4 regions of the Methylobacterium nodulans ORS 2060 genome follow, and region 4 is predicted to be linked to each of the others. Evidence: riboswitches for the same ligand, from Rfam matches in the RefSeq annotation. Region 4 holds a riboswitch; each other region holds the start of a gene.
What was found. A riboswitch is a leader RNA that binds a small molecule or an ion and turns the genes downstream of it on or off. The one in region 4 is predicted to bind cobalamin.
Positions count from the first base shown of each region.

Region 1: linked by a shared signal. The riboswitch ahead of MNOD_RS06375 (class I SAM-dependent methyltransferase) and the one ahead of MNOD_RS10350 (CbtB domain-containing protein) in region 4 are both predicted to bind cobalamin.
Region 2: linked by a shared signal. The riboswitch ahead of MNOD_RS06790 (TonB-dependent receptor) and the one ahead of MNOD_RS10350 (CbtB domain-containing protein) in region 4 are both predicted to bind cobalamin.
Region 3: linked by a shared signal. The riboswitch ahead of MNOD_RS14855 (TonB-dependent siderophore receptor) and the one ahead of MNOD_RS10350 (CbtB domain-containing protein) in region 4 are both predicted to bind cobalamin.

Region 1 covers NC_011894.1:1,394,448-1,399,813, reverse strand. The annotation lists gene MNOD_RS06385 (ABC transporter substrate-binding protein) at 1-239, opposite strand, end outside; gene MNOD_RS06380 (TonB-dependent receptor) at 241-2,415, opposite strand; gene MNOD_RS06375 (class I SAM-dependent methyltransferase) at 2,415-3,206, opposite strand; cobalamin riboswitch at 3,312-3,524, opposite strand; gene MNOD_RS06370 (DUF1826 domain-containing protein) at 3,669-4,310, opposite strand; partial or broken gene MNOD_RS06365 (GTP-binding protein) at 4,597-4,824, opposite strand; gene MNOD_RS06360 (hypothetical protein) at 5,271-5,366, opposite strand, start outside.
Region 2 covers NC_011894.1:1,489,267-1,494,632, reverse strand. The annotation lists gene MNOD_RS06805 (2-hydroxyacid dehydrogenase) at 1-238, shown strand, start outside; gene MNOD_RS06800 (AprI/Inh family metalloprotease inhibitor) at 235-999, shown strand; gene MNOD_RS06795 (iron-containing alcohol dehydrogenase) at 1,061-2,242, shown strand; gene MNOD_RS46200 (hypothetical protein) at 2,211-2,375, opposite strand; cobalamin riboswitch at 2,607-2,799, shown strand; gene MNOD_RS06790 (TonB-dependent receptor) at 3,059-5,176, shown strand; gene MNOD_RS06785 (PepSY domain-containing protein) at 5,198-5,366, shown strand, end outside.
Region 3 covers NC_011894.1:3,237,354-3,242,719, reverse strand. The annotation lists gene MNOD_RS14860 (hypothetical protein) at 1-201, opposite strand, end outside; gene MNOD_RS14855 (TonB-dependent siderophore receptor) at 201-2,405, opposite strand; cobalamin riboswitch at 2,534-2,741, opposite strand; gene MNOD_RS41510 (FkbM family methyltransferase) at 3,486-4,631, opposite strand; gene MNOD_RS14845 (hypothetical protein) at 4,559-5,366, opposite strand, start outside.
Region 4 covers NC_011894.1:2,250,504-2,255,869, forward strand. The annotation lists gene MNOD_RS10330 (cobyric acid synthase) at 1-1,107, opposite strand, end outside; gene MNOD_RS10335 (outer membrane protein) at 1,400-2,254, shown strand; gene cobO (cob(I)yrinic acid a,c-diamide adenosyltransferase) at 2,415-3,023, opposite strand; gene cobU (bifunctional adenosylcobinamide kinase/adenosylcobinamide-phosphate guanylyltransferase) at 3,026-3,559, opposite strand; cobalamin riboswitch at 3,639-3,837, shown strand; gene MNOD_RS10350 (CbtB domain-containing protein) at 3,869-4,045, shown strand; gene MNOD_RS10355 (CbtA family protein) at 4,128-4,859, shown strand; gene MNOD_RS10360 (DUF1636 family protein) at 4,871-5,227, shown strand; gene cobW (cobalamin biosynthesis protein CobW) at 5,224-5,366, shown strand, end outside.

The sequences.
Region 1 (5,366 bases), 860 kb from region 4:
GGCTTGGCGGCCGCCTCCGGCGGGTAGCGCGTGAAGGCGTCGATGCCGACGATCCGGTCGGCCAGGCCGAGCGCCGCGACCAGCTCGGTGTTCGAGGAGAAGATCGTCACGATGCGCCGGGGCGGCGCAGGCAGCACCACGTCACGTCCGAGAGCGTCCTTCAGGCTGATCGGTTCGGCATGGGCGGGGCTCGCCGCGACCGCCAGGATGGCGAGCCCTCCGATCGCAGCGGCGCGCATCTCAGAACCGCGCCTGCAGGCCGATCTGGACGTCCCGGCCCGGCGCGGAGGTGCCCCCGCTGCCGTTGTAGAAGCGCAGGTCGGCGAGCGTGGGTTGCTGGCCGGCGATGGCGATGAAGAGCGGGTGGTAGTTCACGTCGAACAGGTTGCGCACCTGCGCGAACAGCTTCACGCCGGGCATCAGGTCGACCTCGCCGCGCAGGTGGACGAGGAAGAAGGGATCCTTGCGCCAGATGTACTCCCGGTAGGGCTCCGCGGCCGGTACGCGCAGGTTCTCCTCCGTGTTGTACCAGACCGGGCCGTTGAGCTCGCCCTGGATCTGGAGCGTCCACGGATAGGCCACATCCCCCTGACCGAACCGCGTGCCGAGCGCGAGCTGGTACAGGTAGACGCGCTCGACCCGGTGCGTGTTGGCGGTGGCCACCGTCACTGCGCCCTTGTCCTTCATGTCGAAGTTGTAGTTGCCGTTGACATAGGCCCGCCAGCGCCAGACGCCCGGCTCCCAGCCGAATGTCCGCACCATGTCGGTCTCGTACTGGACCTCCATTCCGCGGATCACGACGTCACCGGGATTGTTGACGTAGTCCGAGGTGTTGGAATTGCGGCCACGGGCGCGCGTGATGATGCGGTCGGAGATGACGTTCTGGAAGAGCGCCACGTCGAGGCGCGAGACGCCGCTCGTCAGCGTCGTGCCGATCTCGACCTGCTCGCTCGTCTCGGGGCGGATGTTCGGATTGCCAAAGATGCGCCCGCCGCCGAGGGTGTTGAAATCCGCCGCGAGCTCCGAGGCCGTGGGGGCCCGGAAACCGGAGGATGCACCGATCCGGAAGGCCGCCCAATCGGTCGCCTTGAAGGCCGCGCCGACGGAATAGGTCGTCGCCTCATAGGGGCGGGTGCCGTTCACCTGCGCCGTGAGGTAGGGCGTCGGGTCGAAGCTCGTCGTGCCGTAGGTCCGGCGCACGCCCGCCCTCAGGGTCACGCGGTCGTCGAACAGGCGCTGGGTGTCCTCGATGTAGAGGGCATGGAACTGATCGGTCTGGTTGTTGTCCTGCGGCGAGACCTGCGCGAGCGGGTTGCCAGGCACGCCGGCGCGGAAGCGGTCGGAGCGCAGCCGGCTCGTTTCCCAGTCCCAGCCCAGCAGCAGGTCGTTGCCCGTGAACAGGTTGAATCGCGGCTGGAAGCGCGTGCCGAGGATATCGAGATAACGCGTGTTGAAGTCCGCACTCGTGCCCGGCACCGGCAGCCCGGTACCGCCGCGCTGAATGGGCGAGGCCCACTTGAAACGGTCTTCGTCATTCACGCTGTAGAGCTGAGCGAACAGGCTCATCCGTCCGTCGTCGCTGCGGCCGGTGTAGCTTGCGTCGAACGAGCCGTTGATGCGGTCGTCCTTGCTGTAGATGTTGCCGCCCGAGCCACGGAAGCCGACGCCGTAGATGCCATCGGTGCGCAGGGTGAAGTCAAGCCGGTTGTTCGGATCGATCTGCAGACCGAGGCCGCCCGTGATGCCCATGCGGTTCCACTGGGTGTTGGCCATGCGGCCTCCGCCCGTTCCGGCGAAGTAGTCGTCACGCTTCGCCCCCGAGAGACCGAGGTAGTAGTCGAACGGGCCCACCACGCCGCCGGTCTGCGCACGCCCCTGGGCGAGCCCCCAGACGCCGCCGATGCCCTCGACCAGGGTGCCGGGTGCGGTGCGCCCGGTCTTCAGGATGATGTTGATGACGCCGCCGATGTTCTGGCTGCCGTAGATAACCGACGACGGCCCGCGCACGATCTCGATCCGCTCGATGTCGGCGATCGACAGCTTGGAGAGATTGGCGGTGCCGGCGCGCCGCCCGTTCATCAGGACGAGGACCTGGCTCTTGAAGTCCTTGCCCTGTCCATCGGTGGCGCCGCCGCGGATGTTGATCGAGGTCTGGCCCGGAGTCCATTCCGAGAAGAAGCCGACCGCGTTCTCGGCCAGGAGGTCGGTGACCGACTTCGCGGTCGAGGTCTCGATCATCGTCCGGTCGATGACCTGGACCGTTCCGGCGATCTCAGAACGCGGTTCCGGACGGCCGGTGGCGGTCACGACGATCTGGTCGAGGGCGATCTCAGCGCGCTCCTGGCCCGCCGCAACGGTCGACAGAGCACTCCCGCCAAGGAGCGCGAGCGCGAGGGGCCGCAGGCGACGGGGCATCACGAGTCTTTTCTCCAGACGAGGATGGCCGAGGTACGGGGAACGGAGAGGCGATGGCCGCCGGGGACAGCGATGGCCTGGGCCTTGAGGTGCCGGCGGAGCGCAGGGCGCCGGGGATCGCCAGGGGCCCAGCCGAGACGTTCGGCGAGGTAGGCTGCCATCGGCGCAAAGTCGGGAACGATCGCGCTGAAGGTCCAGTCGACGCGCGTTGCGATGGCAGGCCGCTCGCCGGGCGGCAGGCGTCGGAGCACGATGTCGACGCCCGGCGTTTCGTCCTCGCCGTGCCATTCGCGCGGCAGGCAGCCGGCAAGGCAGAGGCCGCGGGGACCCTGCTGGGCGGGAACCAGCCAGACGATGGTGCGCCGGGCCCATCGCCGGCACCGGATGAGGAATGCCGCCGCATCGGTCAGGGGCGCGGGCATGTTGGCGGCCAGCACCGTGTCGGCACAGCCATCCGGCAGGTCGGCCTCCCGCCAGCCGAGCGGATGGAGCTGTGGCGGCGGAGCCAGCGCCCGCAACCGGCGCTGCATGGCAGGCGCCGGCTCGATCACCGTCCAGGCTGCCGCCCGGTCGCGGAGGGCGTGTCCGAGCTGGCCGCCGCCAGCGCCGACATCGAGGAGATCGCCAACCTGCGGCACCGCTGCCCGCAGAAGCGGAATGATCCGCGCGACATAATCCGAGCTGTCGATCCCGCCCGCGTAGAGTTCGAGCGGATCGATCCCGGGCGGATCCGTGCGTTGCGGGATGTCGGCGACCTCGTTGGGTGCCGTTGACGATCGAGACTGTTCCATCGGTCCTTCCCCGAACCTCAGGGGAGACCGATCGCGGACGCAGGCAGCTGCCGCAGCGCTCAGGCTGCTCGCGCGCATGCGACCCGTCAGGACTCCCCGCCCACGAGACATGTCACGGTCAAGGCAGGTCTCCTGGCTCGCGGGTCGCTGCCATCCCTCTGGTCTTCCCGGTGACACCTCACCAGTGACGCGGAGCGAGGGATGACTCGTCGCTTACAGTTGCGGGGACAGCTCCGGCCTTGACGCAGGGGCGCCGCACCGGATTCCCTCTTCGCTCTCCGTCATGGGACGGAGAGAACCTTGACCATGGCTCAAGAACCGATCGGCACAAGGGTTGTCAACTGCCGGAAACACGCCCCACGCTGACTTAACGCTTCGAAGCGATCGCGCCGGCTTCGGCCTCGTCACGTGGAACGGCCGCCGCCTTGATCTCACAGCCCGCAGGGGCTGGTTGCAGCCCGTTCAGGATGGAGCCGGATCGATCGCGAGGAACAGCCTGACGTCATCGCCGATGCGGCGAGGCGGCGACCTGTGCACCAGAGGGCCGGCGGACGATGCGACCGTCCGTGCCCCCTTGAAGACCGCGACCACGCCGGTGTCCACCTCGCGAATGGCGGCGTCCGGAACCGATGCGCTTCTCCCGAAGCAGGCGGCATCATCCTGGGAGAGCCATTGCGTGCCGCGGCCCCGATAGGTGGTCGCGAGGCGCAGAGCGATGGTGTCGGTGTGGAAGAACCGGCAGGCGTCTCCCTCGACGACCTCCAGACGAATCGCGACGCGGGCAGCGCCACAGAGATTGGCCAAGGTCGCGGCGAGGCCGGTGATGTCGGCGACGAGCCACTTCGCGGTGTCCGCATCGACCACGGCGAGCCGATCCATGCAGCCAGCGAGATCGGCGGCAACGCGGCTGGGACGCGTCACGAGCCGCAGCTGCGGCAGCGCATCCGTCGGGTGCGTGACGAGGCGTCTCTCGACGGCTTCGGGGAGCCGGCGCTGCCACAGCACGAGGTTGATGCCCGGCCTTCGGATGGTCCGCAGGACCTTCGGGCCGTCACTTGCGCGGACATGGCCTGGCAGCCCGGCCACAGCCGCCTGCCGTTCCACGTCCCCGACCTGCCTGTCGCCTGTGTCGCCGTCGCATCCGGCCGCCCGTTGCGGGCGCGCTCCGTGATCGGACCTCTGAGCGGCAAGGGAGGTCTGGAAGGCCACCGGATTACACCCCCCAGACCGGGAACAGGTCGTCGAGCCGCTTCTGCGCCTTCGTCGGCCCAGTCGTGACACTGTCGGCGAGACTGGCGTCCAACCCCACCCGGATCGCGGCCTCGCCCCTATCGGGGCCGCCGATGAACACGAGTTCCTGCCGCCGGTCGCCCCAGCGCCGGCTCCAGGGGATGCAGCCGTTGGTCATCTCGATGAGCATTTCATCGGTGCGCGAGAGGTTCGCGCCGCCATCGCGCACGAGATCGGCGTCGATGTTCACCTCGTTCATGTCGTTGGCGATGACCGCGCCGCGCCGGCCTTCACGGTCGTTCAGCACCTGGTTGAGGAGCGTCGTCTTGCCCGCGCCGAGGACGCCGGACAGGAGGCTGACGGGGAGGAGAGGTGAGGTGGGCGGCATCGATATATGAAACGTTATAGTATTACATGAGCGAGGCATAAAGCCGTAGCCACGCTGGCCTGTCAATGGTGCGCAGGAGACCCGGGGGCATTCGGGGTGGGGATGGTGGACTCCTCCGGCCCGCGCCGCCGACAGACGCTCGTCGCCGGCGGGCCGTCGCGATCCAGCCGAGACGCGCTCCGGCAGCCACACCGGTCCTCATGCCGAGCAACCATTCGATCGAGGGCTATCGGGGCTGCCACAGAAGGAAGCGCCCGGTCAGCCGGGTTCATCCGTCAGGCTCGGCGCAGCCGGTGGTGAACCCATCCCAACAGTCGTTGACCATGACTGTTGGTTCCGGTCTCGAGCTTTCGATAAGCCTCCGGCTTGGCACCAGACAGTCGAGACGGGTCGACGGCCCGCTGCGTCAGCTCCCGCTGCCTCAGCAGCCTGGGCCGTTGGCATGATCATTCCGCCATGCTCTCCTCGGCCTGCTCCGCCGCCTCCTGCCCGCTCCGCCGGGCCCGCGTCGCCCGGGCGCGCTCGGTCTCGCGCAGGCGCCG
Region 2 (5,366 bases), 760 kb from region 4:
CGCGGCGCTCCAGGACGGCACGATCCAGAGCGCGGGCCTCGACGTCTTCGCCGACGAGCCGCGGGTGCCCGCGGGGCTGATCGCGCAGGAGCACACGGTGCTGCTGCCCCATGTGGGCTCGGCCTCGGTCCACACGCGCTCCGCGATGGGTCAGCTCGTGGTGGACAACCTCGTATCGTGGTTCTCCGGCAAGGGGCCGCTCACGCCCGTCGCCGAGACGCCCTGGCCGCGGCCGTGACCGCCCGCCTCCTTGTCGCCCTCGCGGTCCTCACCCTCGCGGCCGCCTCGCCGCGGGCGGCCGGGGCGGATCCCGCCCGGCCGCGCACCGACGCGGAGGCGCTGGGCACCTGGACCCTCGCCCTCGACGGCAGCTACCGGCGCTGCGTCGTGACGCTGACCAGCGAGGCCGCTTCGGGCGGCCACGCGCTGCGCTTCCCGGCCGGCTGCCGGCGGGCGCTGCCGATCCTCAACGGGCTTTCGGCCTGGCGGCTGGAGGACGGGGCGCTGCGCTTCCTCGACCCGGAGGCCAAGCCGGTGCTCGACTTCGCCCTCGCCGAGACGCCGGGCGCTCTCAAGGCGGCGGGCTCGGGCGAGACCTACGCCCTGGCACCGGAGGGGCCGCGGGCCGCTCCCCCTCTCCCGCCGGTCACGCCGGTCGCGCTGCCCCAGTCCGCGCCGGCCGCGAAGCCGCCGCCGGACCTCTGGCCGACACCGCCCGCCGCGCCCGAGGGGGTCGCGGGCGTCTACGCGCTCGACCGCTACGCCGAGACGGAGACCTGCCGGCTCGCCCTCGATCCCGGGGCGCTCCGGGTGCTGGAGGGCTGCCGCGACCTCGGCCTCACGGTGTTCGACCCGGTCTCCTGGCGCTACGAATCCGGCCGGCTCACCCTGATTGCCCGGCGGGGCCACGTGGTGACGCTGCTCCCGGTGGGCGAGGGCCGCTGGCGTCGCGAGCCGCAGGTCGGCATGGCCTTCGTGCTGCGGCGGGTCGCGCCGTGACCCGCACCGGTCTCGACAAGGATCCGTCCGCCCGCGTCGCCATGCCTTTCGAGGTCGCCCCATGACCCCCTTCACCTTCCAGACCTGCCCCAACATCCTGTTCGAGCCCGGCGCCACGGCGAAGCTGCCGGAGATCATCGGGCCGCTCGGGGCGCGGCGCATCCTGCTCGTCACCGACCGGGGCGTGCGGGGAGCGGGGCTGACCGCGCCGGCCGAGGCCGCGCTCCAGGCGGCCGGGCTGAGCGTCGGCATCTATGATGCGGTGGTGGCCGACCCGCCTGCGGCGGTCATCGAGGCCGCCGCGGCAAGGGCACGAGCGGAGGGGACGGACCTCGTGCTCGCGATCGGCGGCGGCTCGGCCCTCGATACGGCGAAGCTCGTCGCCTATCTGGCGCGCAGCGACGAGCCCCTCGACGCGCTCTACGGCGTCGGGCTCGCCAAAGGGCAGCGCCTCCCGCTCGTCCTCGTGCCGACCACGGCCGGGACCGGCTCCGAGGTGACGCCGATCGCGATCGTGACGACGCCGACGACCGAGAAGAAGGGCGTGGTCTCGGCCGCCCTCCTGCCCGACTGGGCGGTGCTCGATCCGGACCTCACCCTCGGCCTCCCCGCCTCCGTGACGGCGGCGACGGGCATCGATGCGATGGTGCACGCCATCGAGGCCTATACGAGCCGCCACAAGAAGAACCCGATGTCGGACCAGTTCGCCCGGCAGGCGCTGACGCTCCTGGCGGGGAACATCCGCACCGCCTGCCGGGAGGGCTCGGACCGTGCGGCACGGGGAGCCATGCTGCTCGGCTCGATGCTCGCCGGCATGGCCTTCGCGAACGCGCCGGTCGCCGCGGTCCACGCGCTCGCCTACCCGATCGGCGCCCTCTTCCACGTGCCGCACGGGCTCTCGAACGCCCTCGTGCTGATGGGCGTGATGCGCTTCAACCTGCCCGCCGCGCAGGCACTCTATGCCGAGCTCGCTCCGATCCTCGACCCCGCGGCAGCCGGGCTTCCTCCGGCGGAGGCCGCCTCCCGCTTCGTCGAGAGCCTCGGGGCGATCTGCCGCGATTGCGGCGTGCCGGATTCGCTCGCCGCGATCGGCATCGGCGAGGCGGATCTGCCGCGGCTCGCCACCGACGCCATGAAGCAGACCCGCCTCCTCGTGAACAACCCGCGGGAGGTCACCTACGCGGATGCCATCGCGATCTATTCGGAGGCGCTCACAGGACGAGCCAGACCAGAACCTCGGTGACCAGCGTGGCGGCGATCGCGAGCCCGAGCGCGGTCAAGGTGGGAAGATCGCCCGCGGCAGTGCCAGTCGCCAAGCGGACCTGCGGGGCGGGCACGGTCTGGGCAGCAGTCGAAGTCAGAACCTGAGCGCTCATCGGGAGATCCTTGCACGGAGAGACGGCTGGAACGGCGTCGTCCGGATTCGTCTTGGCCGGGCGGGCCGCGCCCTGCCTTGATCCGGATCAAGCCCGCCGCCCGGGGGACCCGGTGAGCCGCGACGGTCGCCGCGGATGGCAGGCGAGGCTCGCGGGCTCCGGCGGAGCGCGGCCCGGCGTCAGCGCCCTTGGCCGCGGTCCGGCAGCGATTGACCGCGGGGCATCCGTACGGCTACGCATGCGGCGACGGTTCCCCTTGGGGATCAAAAGGGAACGCGGTGAGGGCTGGCGCCCGAGGCCGCGGCTGCCCCCGCAACTGTAAGCGGCGAGCCCTCCATCACCACGTCACTGGGGTCTGCCCTGGGAAGACGATGGGGGGCGGCGACCCGCGAGCCAGGAGACCTGCCGTCAGCCGTGGTCACACGCGAGCACGCCGGGCGGGGTGTCCTGGTGGAAGCCGGAGCGGGCGCGCGGCGGCCGTCGGCTTGAGCTCGCGGTGACGTGCCACATGCGTCGCCTGTCCCGCCTTGCCTGCCGCTGCCCGCCGACATGCGCCCCGCTCCGCTGCCGCAAGGCACCGCAGAGACTGGGATCGTCGCCGCCGGACCATACGTAACGTTATAACGTTACATTCTGCGCCGCTTCGGCTAAGGACGGGTCCGACGCCCCGCTTCGGATCCCGCATGACCGCGCTCCGCTCCTCCCGCTTCTCCCTCTTCGCCCTCCTTCTCGCCGTGCCGGCCGGCGCCGAGGAGATCCCCCTCGACATGATCGAGGTGGCCGGCCGCCTGCGCGAGGGGCCGCCGCCCGGCCTCGCCCTCTCCGCGCCGGCCCGCTCCGGCAGCCGCCTCGGGCTGACCCCGCTGCAGACCCCGGCGAGCCTCGACGTGATCTCGGGCGAGACCATCCGCGCGCGCGGCCAGACCACCATCGCGGATGCGGTGACGCAGAACGCCACCGGCATCACCAGCATCGCGCATCCCGGCAACGGCAATCTCTCCTTCACCAGCCGGGGCTTCGCCGGGCCGGGCTCGGTGCAGCAGCTCTACGACGGCACGAGGCTCTATGTCGGGGCCGGCACCGTCACCTTCCCGTTCGACCCCTGGTCGGCGGAGCGGATCGAGGTGCTGCGCGGGCCCGCCTCCGTGCTCTACGGCGAGGGCGCCATCGGCGGCGTGATCAACGTGGTGCCGAAGAAGCCGGTCTTCACGCCCGTGAACGAGGCACAGGCCGCCCTCGGCTCGGACGGAACGGCGCGGCTCGCCCTCGATTCGGGCGGGCCCATCGGCGAGGCGATGGCCTATCGGCTGAACATCAGCGGCAACCGCGCCGACGGCTGGGTCCGGCCGGACGGCGACTTCCGCAACCTCGCGCTCTCCGGCGCGGTCACCTGGCGGGCCGCGCCCGATCTCAGCCTCACCCTGTCGCACGACCTCGGCTACAACGAGCCCACCCGCTACTGGGGCTCGCCGCTGATCGGCTCCCGCGTGCCGGAGCGCATCCGCTTCACCAACTACAACGTCGCCGATGCGCGCATGGCCTGGCTCGACAACTGGACGCAGCTGCGCACGGAGTGGAGCCCGAGCCCGGACGTCACCATCCGCAACACCGCCTACCGGCTCTCCGCCGAGCGGCACTGGCGCGACGTCGAGCAGTACACCTTCCAGCCGGCGACGGGGCTGATCCGCCGCAGCGACTACATCGAGATCCTCCACCATCAGGAGCAGATCGGGAACCGCTTCGACGCGACTGTCCGCGGGAGCCTGTTCGGCCTGCCCAACACCGTGGTGGCCGGCTTCGATGTGAACCGCATCGCCTTCGACCGCGACAGCAACGCGCCCTTCGAGGGCGTGAGCTTCGTCAACCCCTTTCTCCCCGTGCCGGGCTCCTTCCTCAACCTCGCCGGGACGCGCCGGGACATCATCTCGCGGGTGAACCAAGCCTCGGTCTTCGCCGAGGACCGGCTGGAGCTGACGCCGCAGCTCGCGCTGATCACGGGCGTGCGCTTCGACGCGCCCACCGTCTCCGTCGCCCGGCCGCTCGCCGGCACCGCCTTCACCAAGACCTTCGAGTCCCTGAGCTACCGGGTCGGCGCCGTCTACAACCCCGTTCCCGACCTCGCGCTCTATGCGCAATACGCGACCGCGGCCGATCCGCTCGGCAGCCTCATCACCACCACCGTCTCGCAGGCGCAGTTCGACCTCGCCACGGGCCGGCAGGTCGAGGTCGGCGCGAAGGGCATCTTCGCGGGAGGCCGAGGCGAGTGGACGCTGGCCGCCTACCACATCGCCAAGGACAACCTGCTGGTCCCCGATCCCGACCGGCCGGGTGAGTCGCGGCAGGTCGGCCGGCAATCCGCGCGGGGCGTCGAGGCGGCCCTGTCCTTCGCCCTCGACGATCACTGGCGCATCGAGGCCAACACCGCCCTGCTCCAGGCGCGCTACGACGCCTTCTCCGAGCGGGTGAAAGGGCAGGTGGTATCCTACGCCGGCAATGTTCCGAAGGACGTGCCCCAGCGCGTCACCAATGTCTGGATCGCCTACGCCTTCGCGCCGGGCTGGGTGGCGCGGCTCGGCCTCAACAATGTCGGCCCGGTCTTCAGCGACTTCGCCAACACCGCGCGCCGGCCCGGCTACACGCTCGTCAATGCCAGCCTCGACTGGCAGGTGACGCCGGATTCGCGCCTGTCGCTGCGCGGCTACAACCTCACCGACCGGATCTACGCGGTCTCGGGCAACACCAATTCCTGGCTGCTTGGGCCCCCGCGCTCGGTCGAGCTTGCCTATCAGGTGACGTTCTGACGGATGCGGTGGTCCAAGCCCATGAAACGGTGGCTGCATCTCGGCCATCGCTGGCTCGGCATCGCGGCCGGGCTGTTCTTCGCCGTCTGGTTCGTCTCCGGGCTGGTGATGCTGTTCGTCGGCTTCCCCGCCCTGACGGAGGCCGAGCGCCGGGCGGCGCTGCCGCCGCTTGCCCTCGATGCGGTGCGGC
Region 3 (5,366 bases), 990 kb from region 4:
TGGAGCCGTGCCCGTTTCAACCGAAACCGGCACGGCTCCCAAGTCTTTGATTTTTCGCGCTCCCTGACGTCGAACCGGCATCCACTTCGGCGGGGAGCGCTCCAGCGCGAGGAGCGCCTGCCGCTCGGCCGCCGCTGGGCCGAGGGAGGTCCGGAAGACCGGCACCGCGTCGTAGGCGTCGAAGGCTAGGCGGATCGCCATCAGAACCGCACCGTCAGGGTGCCGGTGACGCGCCGCGGCGAGCCCGGATAGACCCGGAACACGTTGAGCGAACTCTCGTAATAGGTGGTGTCGAACACGTTCTCGACGTTGAGGCCGAAGCGGACGTTCTCGTAGCGGTAGTAGGCCAGCGCGTCGGCCGCGACGTAGGCCGGCAGGGTGAAACCGGTGCCGGCCGCGTCCCCCGCCCGCGCGCCGACCCCGCGCAGGCCGGCGCCGACCCCGAGCCCCTTCCAAGGCCCCTCCTGCACCTCGTAGACCGCGAGCAGGCTGCCGCTGTGCCGCGGCACGTTGATGAGGGCTGCGCCCACCGGCAGCACGTTGTCCTTCGTCACCACCGCGTCGGCGTAGACGTAGCCCGCCAGGATCTTCAGCTCCGGCGAGAGCTGGCCGGCCGCGGTCAGCTCGAAGCCCTGACTGCGCACCGCACCCGCCGCGAGCGAGAAGCCGCTGTTGGCGGGATCGGGGGTGAGCACGTTCTCGCGCTCGACCCGGAACGCCGCGCTTGTGAGGTTCAGGGCTCCGCCGAAGAGGTCGAGCTTCGCGCCCACCTCGTAGCCGAGGCCGGTCTCGGGCTCGAACGGGCCGGAGCGCGCGGCCGCCGCCGCATCGACCCCGATATTCGGCCGGAAGCTCGTGCCGACATTGGCGTAGAGGGCGAGGTCCGGCAGCGGCTGGTAGACGAGGCCCGCCCGCGGCGTCGCGGCGACCCGCGACTGCTCGGTCAGGCCGCGCGGGACGCGCTCCAGGAAGGACTGTTCGAAGAAGTCGAACCTCACGCCGAGGAGCGCCTTCCACTCAGGGCTCAGCACGATCTGGTCCTGCGCGTAGAGTGCGGTGTTGGTCACCCGCTCCAGGGTGTTGCGCGGGATCGTCAGCGGCGGCCGCGCCTGGCCGTAGACGGGCGCATAGATGTCGAGGGCGTAGGGGCTCTGGCGGAAGTTCGAGCGGGGAGACACGGTGCGGCTGTCGGTGCTCTCGCGCTCGAAGCCGAGGAGCAGGGTGTGGCCGATCCCGCCGGTGTCGAAGCGCCCGACGAGTTCGGCCTGGCCGATCGCCACGTCCCAGCGGTAGTCGCGGAAGTTGCGGTCGCGGGAGACCGTGCGGTTATCGGCCGCGATGGCGCGGACCTCGGCGGCCTCGCCCACCAGCGAGCCGGTGTTGAGGTAGGTGGCGAGCCGCATCTGCCAGTCGGCGTCGAAGCGGTGGTCGACGCGCACCTGCATCGCGTCGGAGGACTGGTTCACGCTCTGGCCCGGCTCGCCGAGGAAGCGGGAGATCGGCAGGAAGCCGAGCTGCCGGTTGATCGCGATCACGCCGCGGTCGAAGACGACGCGGTTGCGCAGGAACTCGGTCTCGACCGTGATCCTGGTATCGGGCGTGACCTGCCAGCTCAGCACCGGGGCGACGAGGAGCCGGTCGCCGTCGACGAAATCACGAAAGCTGTTCTGGCGCCCGGCCGCGAGGTTGAGGCGATAGAGGAGCGTCCCCTCCTCGTTGAGCGCGCCGCCCGCATCGAGGGTGCCGCGGACCTGCTCGAAGGAGCCCCACAGGCCGCCCATCTCGACGAAGCGCTCGGCCGTCGGCTGCTTGGTGATGATGTTGACGAGCCCGCCCGGGTCGCTGCGGCCGAACAGGCCGCCGCCCGGCCCCTTGAGCACCTCGATCCGCTCGACGTTCTGGGTGTCGGGCGGGGGCGGATAGCCGCGGTTGAGCGGGAAGCCGTTCTTGTAGATCTCCGAGGTGGCCACCCCGCGCACCGCGTAGCTGAACAGGGTCAGGCCGCCGAAATTGTTCTGCTGCGCCACGCCCGGCGTGTAGTTGAAGACGCGGTCGACGCGGGTGGCGGCGAGATCCGTGATGACCTCGCGCGGGGCGACGGTGACGACCTGCGGCACGTCGCGCTGCGACGTGTCGGTCTTGGTGCTGCTCACCGCCCGATCGGCGCGGAAACCGGGTGTCGGGCCGATCAGGCTGATCGCGCCCGAGGCCGCTGTCGGGGCGCCGGGCCCGCGCCCCTCCACCACCACCTCCTCCAGGGCGATGGTCGATTCCTCCGCGAACGCATCCGACCCGGGCGCGCCGACGGCCACGGCCGCCGCGAGCACCCAGTGCGGCCTGCGCCGGAGGCGCACCGACGATCGTCTCGTGCGCTCCCCGAAGCAGGGAGAGGGCTGTTGGATCATGGCCGGGCTCAGACGAAAACTCACTGGTGCGCTCAAGGTTGTCGAGCGTTCGCCCAGGGATTGCCTGCGCGGATGGGCCTTGGGAGTGCCGCACCGCTCATGCGCTCCACCGGGACACCCCGCCCGAGAGTCGTGACCATGCCAAGGCAGGTCTCCTGGCTCGCGGGTCGCCGCTTCTGCCTGGCCTTCCCAGTGCTACGCACCAGTGACCGTGTTCGGCAGAGCTCGCCGCTTACAGTTGCGGGGGCAGCTTCGGCTTCGCTCCTTGAGAGCCCACCGAATTCCCTCTTATCCCGCAGGCACGAACCCACGGGAACCTTGGCAACGAGACCTTTGCCGCGACGAGGCGGCGGGTCAACACGCTGCGGCATGTAATGTAATATTGTTACGACTTATGTGACCCGGAGAGCACAGCCTTCCCGGCAGGGATGCCGCGAGCGGGGGCCGCAGGACCGGGCGCCCGCTCCGCGGCAGCCGCAAAGGCGCTTACGCAGATGTGTCTGTGCCGATACAGTCCGCCGCCGGCGCCCAAGGTTTCTGTGGGGAAGGCGTGAGGATTGTCCGATCGGCCCGGCTCTGGCTCAAGGACGGAACCTCGGACAAGCTCTACGAGGTCGATCTGGTCGAGAACGACGCGCTTGCGATCGCACGCTCGTCTATGGCACGGCCGGCCTTGCGACGATGGAACTTGGTGCAAGGGGACCCATTGGCACGGCCGCCGGCAATAAGTGGAAGACCGGCTACCTGGTCAGTGCCGGCATCGAGCATGCCCTCACCGACAATCTGTCGCTCAAAGGTGAATACAATTATGTGTGACTTACTCAGGACTTCAAGATCGGCAATGACAAGATAGAACTGACCGACCACATCGTGAAGGCCGGCATCAACTATCACTTCTGAGATCAGATCGGCGGGCCATGGCAGGAATCCAGCGGGATCTACTGAGGATCAATGCCGCCAATCCTGTCATGGCTGATCTCTACCTCGGCAATGGTCCACCCTGAAGCAGGTCTTGATCCAACGGAGGACGGATCCGATGGGAGTGAACCGCGCCGGGTTTCTCGCGGCTCGCCTGTCGCCTCAGGCGAACTGGTCCGGTCCGAACACCCGCCGGTGCGGGGGAAGTTCCCAGACGGTCTCGATGAAGGCGAGTTTCGCGGCCCTCTCCGGGTCGAGCGCCGCGGTCCGCGCGGCGTCGCAGGTGAACCAGGCGTCCACCTCGACGACGTCGCCGTCGAAATGGTCGACCGGGGTGATCCTGCGCAGGGCCAGCCCGAAGGGCTGCAGCAGCCGCACGAGGTCGTGCAGGAGCTTCTGGCCCTCGTAGATTGGGTAGAGGTGCGCCTTAAGCTTCACGCCCAGGCAGTGGGACAGCGTGTCGCCGAAGCCCTCCAGCACCTCGTACTCGAAGCCCTGCACGCCGATCTTGATCACCTCCGGCAGGGGCGCCTCGCCGCAGCGCACGAGGGTGTCGTAGCGCACGCAGTCGACATCGACCGTGTGGGTGACCCGGAAAGCGGGCTCGATCGAGTACCGCCGCAGCAATTCGCTGTTCGGGGCGAGCAGCGAGGTGCAGTCGAGGCTCTTGGCGACGTTAAGGGTGCGCCGCTCGGCCCGGTTGCTCAGCGCCCGCTCGAGAACGATCCCGCCCGGGCGCTGCGCGATGCGCTCGCGGATGGCGGCCGCCTCTGGGGGGTTGGGCTCGAACACCACCGGCCGGACGCTCTCGAGGTAGGGCTGCCACTCTGGCCCGATGCCGCCGAGCCCGCCGATGTCGACGAAGACGACGGGCGGGAATCTCGGCTTGAGCGCAACCTCCGGCGGGAGGCTGGGGAACGACCGGGTGATCTTCCCCATCCAGAGGTCGGCGACGGCGCCGATGTCGATGACGACGGCACCGCTCTTCTTCAGCTTGTGGGCGTAGATCTTGCCGAGCATCCCGGCCGCGACCAGGAACAGCTGCCCGCGGCGATCGGCCGGGCGGTCGAGTTCCTCGCACAGCTCACGGAAGCGGTGCGGCCAGTGCGCGCCCTCGACCGCCTTGGCGCCGAGCGTCTCCTGGTGGATCTGCTCGCCGGGTACCTTGTGGTGCTCGACCTCGCCGATCCCGTAGGTGCGCCGGAGCGCCTCAGGCAGGTCGTCATGACAGCTGATCAAGCCGACCCGCTTGCGGCCGCGCAGCAGCCGCGCCAGGGTGCCGCTGAGCAGCAGGTCGTAGTGCAGCACAGCGCTGTGTGCATCGAGGTTCTGGCGGCCCAGGCCGGGTCGCGGTCGGCGAGCATCAGGACCTTGCGCATCGTGTTGACCACCCAGGCGATGCCGCGCCGGGATCCGAGCCCGTACTCGTGGTCGACCAACTCCGCCCAGATGCCGCCCAGGGAGTCCGCCGCCGGGATCGCCTCGTTGAAGGCCTCGATCGCCCGGGTGAACTCCGGATCGTCGAGGACCGACTCGTCCTTGAACCAGATGTCGACGAACTCGCGGCGGTTGGCGCGGTAGTAGTCGCAGTGCGCGGCCTCGTCATCGGCGTCGATGATCGTGCAGGATCCCTCACCGTCGCCGAGGCGCAGGAACAGGTACGGCGACCCGATGTCGAGGGCTCTGACGATCTCCCTCTCGAGGTCGGCGAGGCTGGCGCGGGCGAACCGCTCCTTGACCTCATCGAGCATCCGCCTGGCCTGGTTGTAGTCGAAGCGTGAGAAGAGATCGACGAACTGACGATGGATCGCCGCCTCCCGGGCGAGTTCCGGGAACCGGGACTCGACCTCCGCGATCAGGCTCAGCGCCCGCTCTGCATTGCCGATCCGGACGTGCTGGGCGGCCGTGAACAGCACCATCTCGCCGGGGAGAGCCCCGTCGCGGTGGGCCGCGTCGAGGTAGGGGACGGCGCTGCGGGGGTCGCCGCAGTGGATGCAGACGTTGTTGGCGAGATGCCTCAGGCACGGGCCCCAGAACTCCGGG
Region 4 (5,366 bases):
CTTGTCCGGCGTCATCACGGTCACGACGTCGAGGAGACCGAGCCCGTCCACGGCCCGCACCTCGCCCTCGATCCCGTGCGGATCCTCGATCCGCCGGCCGAGCATCTGGTAGCCGCCGCAGAGGCCGAGCACCCGGCCGCCCCGCCGGACATGCGCCGCGAGGTCGATGTCCCATCCTTCAGCCCGGAAGGCGATGAGGTCCGCGATCGTGGTCTTGGAGCCCGGCAGGAGGACGAGGTCGGCCTCCGCCGGCAGCGGGCGCCCGGGCTCCACCAGGACGACGCTCACCCCCGGCTCCGCCCGCAACGGATCGAGGTCGTCGAAATTGGCGATGCGGGGGAGCACCGGCACCGCGATCACCCGGGCCCCCGGGCGCGCCGACGGGCGCACCGAGCCCTTCAGCCCGAGCACGTCCTCGGCGGGAAGCCGCGCGGCCTCGGGGAAATGCGGGATCAGCCCGAGGGCGGCCCAGCCGGTGCGGGCCGCGATCAGTGCCATGCCATCGGCGAACAGGCTCGGATCGCCCCGGAAGCGATTGACCAGGAAGCCGCGGATCATCGCGGCATCGTCCGGATCGAGCACCGCCTTCGTGCCGACGAGGCTCGCGATCACGCCGCCGCGGTCGATGTCGCCGAGGAGCACCACGGGCGTCCCGCTCGCGCGGGCAAAGCCCATATTGGCGATGTCGCCGGCCCGCAGATTGACCTCGGAGGCCGAGCCCGCCCCCTCGACGAGGACGAGGTCGGCCTCCGCCCGCAGGTGGTCGAAGCTGTCGAGCACGGCCGAGAGCAGGCGCGGCTTCCAGGCCTGGTATTCCCGCGCCTTCGCGGTGCCGACCCGGCGGCCCTGGACCACCACCTGCGACCCGGTCTCGCTCTGCGGCTTGAGCAGAACGGGATTCATGTGGACGGAGGGCGCCACGCAAGCGGCCCGGGCCTGAAGGGCCTGCGCCCGCCCGATCTCGCCCCCCTCCGCCGTCACCGCGGCGTTGTTCGACATGTTCTGCGGCTTGAAGGGTCGCACTCGCAGGCCCCGCCGCGCGAAGGCTCGCGAAAGGCCGGCCACGATCAGGGATTTGCCGACATCCGAGCCGGTGCCTTGGATCATCAGGGTTCGGGCGGTCATCGGCAGTTTTTTTCGCGGATCCGCGTCCCTCGCCGGGCAGGCGCTTGCGCGCAGGCGGGCCCCGCCCATGGGACCCCGGGGCGGCTCGGCTTTCCCTATGTCGTATGTCCGGACGGAGAAATGGTGTCCACTTCTCCTGGACATCCTCCAGCAGACCCGCCCTCCGCCACGAAGCGCGCCACTTGCCCGGGAGTGTGGCCCGCCGGCCATAGGTGACGGCCACGCTTCGCGCTAATGTCGCACTTATCCGTGCAATCAACCCGGACGTGCGCCGATGTTCAAGACTGTTCTCCTGACCGGCGCCGCCACGGCGCTCCTCGCCGGCGCGGCTAGCGCGGCCGATCTGCCCCGCCGCGAGCCGCCGCCGCCGGTCTTCACGCCGGTCCCGGTCTTCACCTGGACGGGCTTCTATGCGGGCCTCCATACCGACTACGTCTTCACCGATCGCACGCGCATCACCACGGTCGGCAACACGGCGGTCAATGCGGCCGCCGTCGCGGGCCTCGTCCGGGCGCCGAGGATCTTCACCGAGGTCGACGGCTTCGCCAATATCGGCGGCGGCTTCGGCTACAACTACCAGTTCACGCCGGGCAGCGGCGTCGTCGTCGGCGTCCAGGCCGACTGGGCCTGGACCGACCTGGAGAAGAACCGGGGCTATCTGAGCCCGACGGTTCCGGTCTTCGGGAGCGCCTACCGGCAGGGCCTTGGCTGGCTCGGCACGCTGGTCGGGCGCGCCGGCTATGCTTTCGACCGCTTCTTCGTCTACGGCCTCGGTGGTCTTGCGTATGGCGACGTGACGACCGGCGCCACCTTCTTCAACCCCGGCGGCGTGGTCGCCTATACGGGCCAGATCACCGACTTCAGGACCGGCTTCGCCTATGGCGGCGGCATCGAGTACGCGATCCCCGACGACAGCTTCCTCGCGAGGCTCAACGTCCTGAGCCTCATCGGCGTCCAGTCGGCCGCCGTGACGATCAAGGCCGAGTACCTCCACTACGACCTCGGCAGCCGCAACGTGCTGATCAACAACACCGGCCTCGCCGGTTCGCCCGGCTCCTTCACGTCGCGCTTCCGCACCGAGGGCAACCTGGTGCGGGCCGGGTTCAACTACAAGTTCAGCGGACTTTGATACCAACGGCCCGGGCTGCTGACGCAGCAGATGCTGACGCAGCGGGCCGTTGAGCCATCTCGAATTGTCGACACCAAGCCTGCGGCTTGGCGAAAATTCGAGAACGGAACCACCGGTCACAAGAAAATGACCGGTGGTATGAGCCGTCACCGGGAGGGGATCAGAACTCGATCCCCTCCTGCGCCTTCACCCCCGCGGCGAAGTGGTGCTTGACCTGGCCCATCTCGGTTACGAGATCGGCGGCCGCGACGAGATCGGGCTTGGCATTGCGGCCCGTGACGACCACGTGGAGGTCGGGCCGCCGCTCGCGCAGCACCGCCACCACCTCGTCGAGGGGCAGGTACTCGTAGCGAAGCGCGATGTTGAGCTCGTCGAGGATGAGCAGGCGGATGCTGCCGTCCTGCATCAGTCGCTGGGCCTGGGCCCAGGCGGCCTCGGCGGCCGCCACGTCCCGCGCCCGGTCCTGGGTCTCCCAGGTGAAGCCCTCGCCCATCGTGTGCCACGCCACCTGATCGCCGAACCGGTCGAGGGCGAGGCGCTCGCCGGTCTCCCAGGCGCCCTTGATGAACTGCACCACGCCGACGCGCCAGCCGCGGCCGAGCGCCCGCAGCATCAGCCCGAAGGCCGCCGTGGACTTCCCCTTGCCCGGCCCGGTATGGACGATGAGCAGGCCCTTCTCGATGGTCTTGCCCGCCACCTCCGCGTCCTGAACCGCCTTGCGCTTGATCATCTTGGCGCGGTGTCGGGCGGCCTCGTCGTCGCTGTCCATCCTCATTCTCCCTTAACCACGAGCGGCAGGCCCGCCACCACCAGGACGACCCGGTCGGCGATGGCGGCGAGCCGTTGATGCAGGCGCCCGGCCTCGTCGCGGAAGCGCCGGGCGAGCGCGTTGTCTGGCACGATGCCGAAGCCGACCTCGTTCGAGACCAGGACCAGAGGCCCGGGATGGCGCGTGCAGGCCGCGACGAGAGCCCCGGTCTTGGCGGCGAGATCGGCCTCGTCCAGCAGGGCGTTGCTGAGCCACAGGGTCAGGCAGTCGACGAGGACAGGCCGTCCGGGCGGTGTCGCACCGAGCACCCCGACGAGGTCGCGCGGGGCGTCGCGCGTCTCCCAGCCGGCGGGCCGGCGGGCCCGGTGATCGGCGATGCGGGCCCGCATCTCATCGTCGTAGCCTTGCGCGGTCGCGACGTAGATCCAGGGCGCCGGCTCCGCCTGGACAAGGCTTTCCGCATAGGCGCTCTTGCCCGAGCGGGCGCCACCGAGAACCAGGGTCAGCCGCGGCCCCCTCGTCGCCTCACCCGCCACAAAAAGCCCCTCCTCCATAAATCCAAGCCGTGCTCCCCTTCGGCCGCCCTCGCGCGGATTGCAAGCCCGGGCCCGACCCGCTACGGTCTCCCGCGACGGTGCCTCGGCAACGAGGTGAAAAGGGAACGCGGGACGGGGCTGATCCCCGAAAGCCGCGGCTGCCCCCGCAACTGTGAGCGGCGCGGGCCCGCCATCGGCCACTGGAGCGATCCGGGAAGGCGGCGGGCACCTCTCGCAATGCCGCGAGCCAGGAGACCTGCCGTCACCCGCTTCCTCTCGACGCCGCCGGCGGGGCGGCAGGAGTTCGTCATGGTCGCTGTCACTCGTACCCTTTCTCCCGTGCTCGCCGGCGAACGGCTGAATGCGGTGCTCGTCGCCGCCATCCTCGGGCTCGGCCTGCTCTTCATGTCGGGCTTCTCGCCGGCGGCCGCGCTGCACAATGCCGCGCACGACTGGCGCCACGCGCATAACTTCCCCTGCCACTGAGCGACCGCTCGCTCACATCGGTGCTCGCCCCGCCCGGTGCTTCGGCGCCGCGCGGGCGTTCGCCCATGCGGGATTTGCCGCCATGACGATCCGACTGCTCTCCGCGGCCCTCGTCGCGGGATTCCTGGCCGCCTGCGTGGCGTCCGGGCTGCAATTCGCCCTGACCTCGCCGCTGATCCTGGAAGCGGAGAAGTACGAGACCCATGCGAGCCTGGAGCCCGTGCAGGCCTCGTCGCTGATCGTGCTCGCCCATGCGGGGTCGGAGCACGGGGCCGGCCACGGGGCCGGCGCGGAGACCGAGGAGTGGCAGCCGGCGCCCGGTCTGCCGCGGCTCGCCTTCACGGCGCTCGCCACGCTGGTGAGCGGGGTCGGCTATGCGCTGCTCCTCGGGGCGGTGCTGCTGGCGACGGGCCGCCCGGTGACGCGCGGGGAGGCCCTGCGCTTCGCCATCGGCGGCTTCCTCGCCGCGAGCCTCGCGCCGGCAATCGGCCTGCCGCCGGAACTGCCCGGGATGGGCGGGGAGGCGCTGGCGCTCCGGCAGACCTGGTGGATCGCCACCGCGCTGGCCACGGCGGCGGGCCTCTATCTCGTCGCGATCCGGGGCGGCGCACTGGCGGTGGCGACCGGGCTCGCGCTGATCGTGGCCCCGCATGTCTGGGGGGCGCCGCACGTGGCCGAGAGCAGCGCGCTGCCGGCCGCAGTCGCGGCGCAGTTCGCGGCCCGCTCGATCGCTGTCGCCTTCGCCTTCTGGGCGGTGCTGGGCCTCGCCTTCGGCTGGGCCTGGGATGCGGTCGCCCGCAAGCCTGCGGCGTGAGGACCGGGCGCATGGCCGTCACCCTCTATGTCTGCACCACCTGTCGGGCGGAATCCGATCCGCCCGACGGGCCACGGGCCGGCGCCCGCCTGCACGCTACGCTTGCCGAAACCCTGGCCGGGGAGGGCGTGCGGGTCGAGCCGGTGGAGTGCCTGTCGGTCTGCAAGCGGCCCTGCACGGTGGCGGTCTCCTCGCCTGGCCGCTGGACCTACGTCTATGGCGACCTCGACCCGGCGAGCGCCCCCGCCATCCTGCGCGACGGGCTGTCGCGCTACACTGCCGCGCCGGATGGTCTCGTGCCCTGGCGCGAGCGGCCGGAAGCCTTTCGCAAGGGCGTCATCGCCCGCATCCCCCCGTTTTCCGCATGAATCTGCTTCAGAAGATTCCCTGTACGATCGTCACCGGCTTCCTCGGGGCGGGCAAGACCACGCTGGTGCGCCACGTGGTGGAGCACAATGACGGGCGGCGCCTCGCGATCATCGTCAACGAGTTCGGGGATGTCGGCTT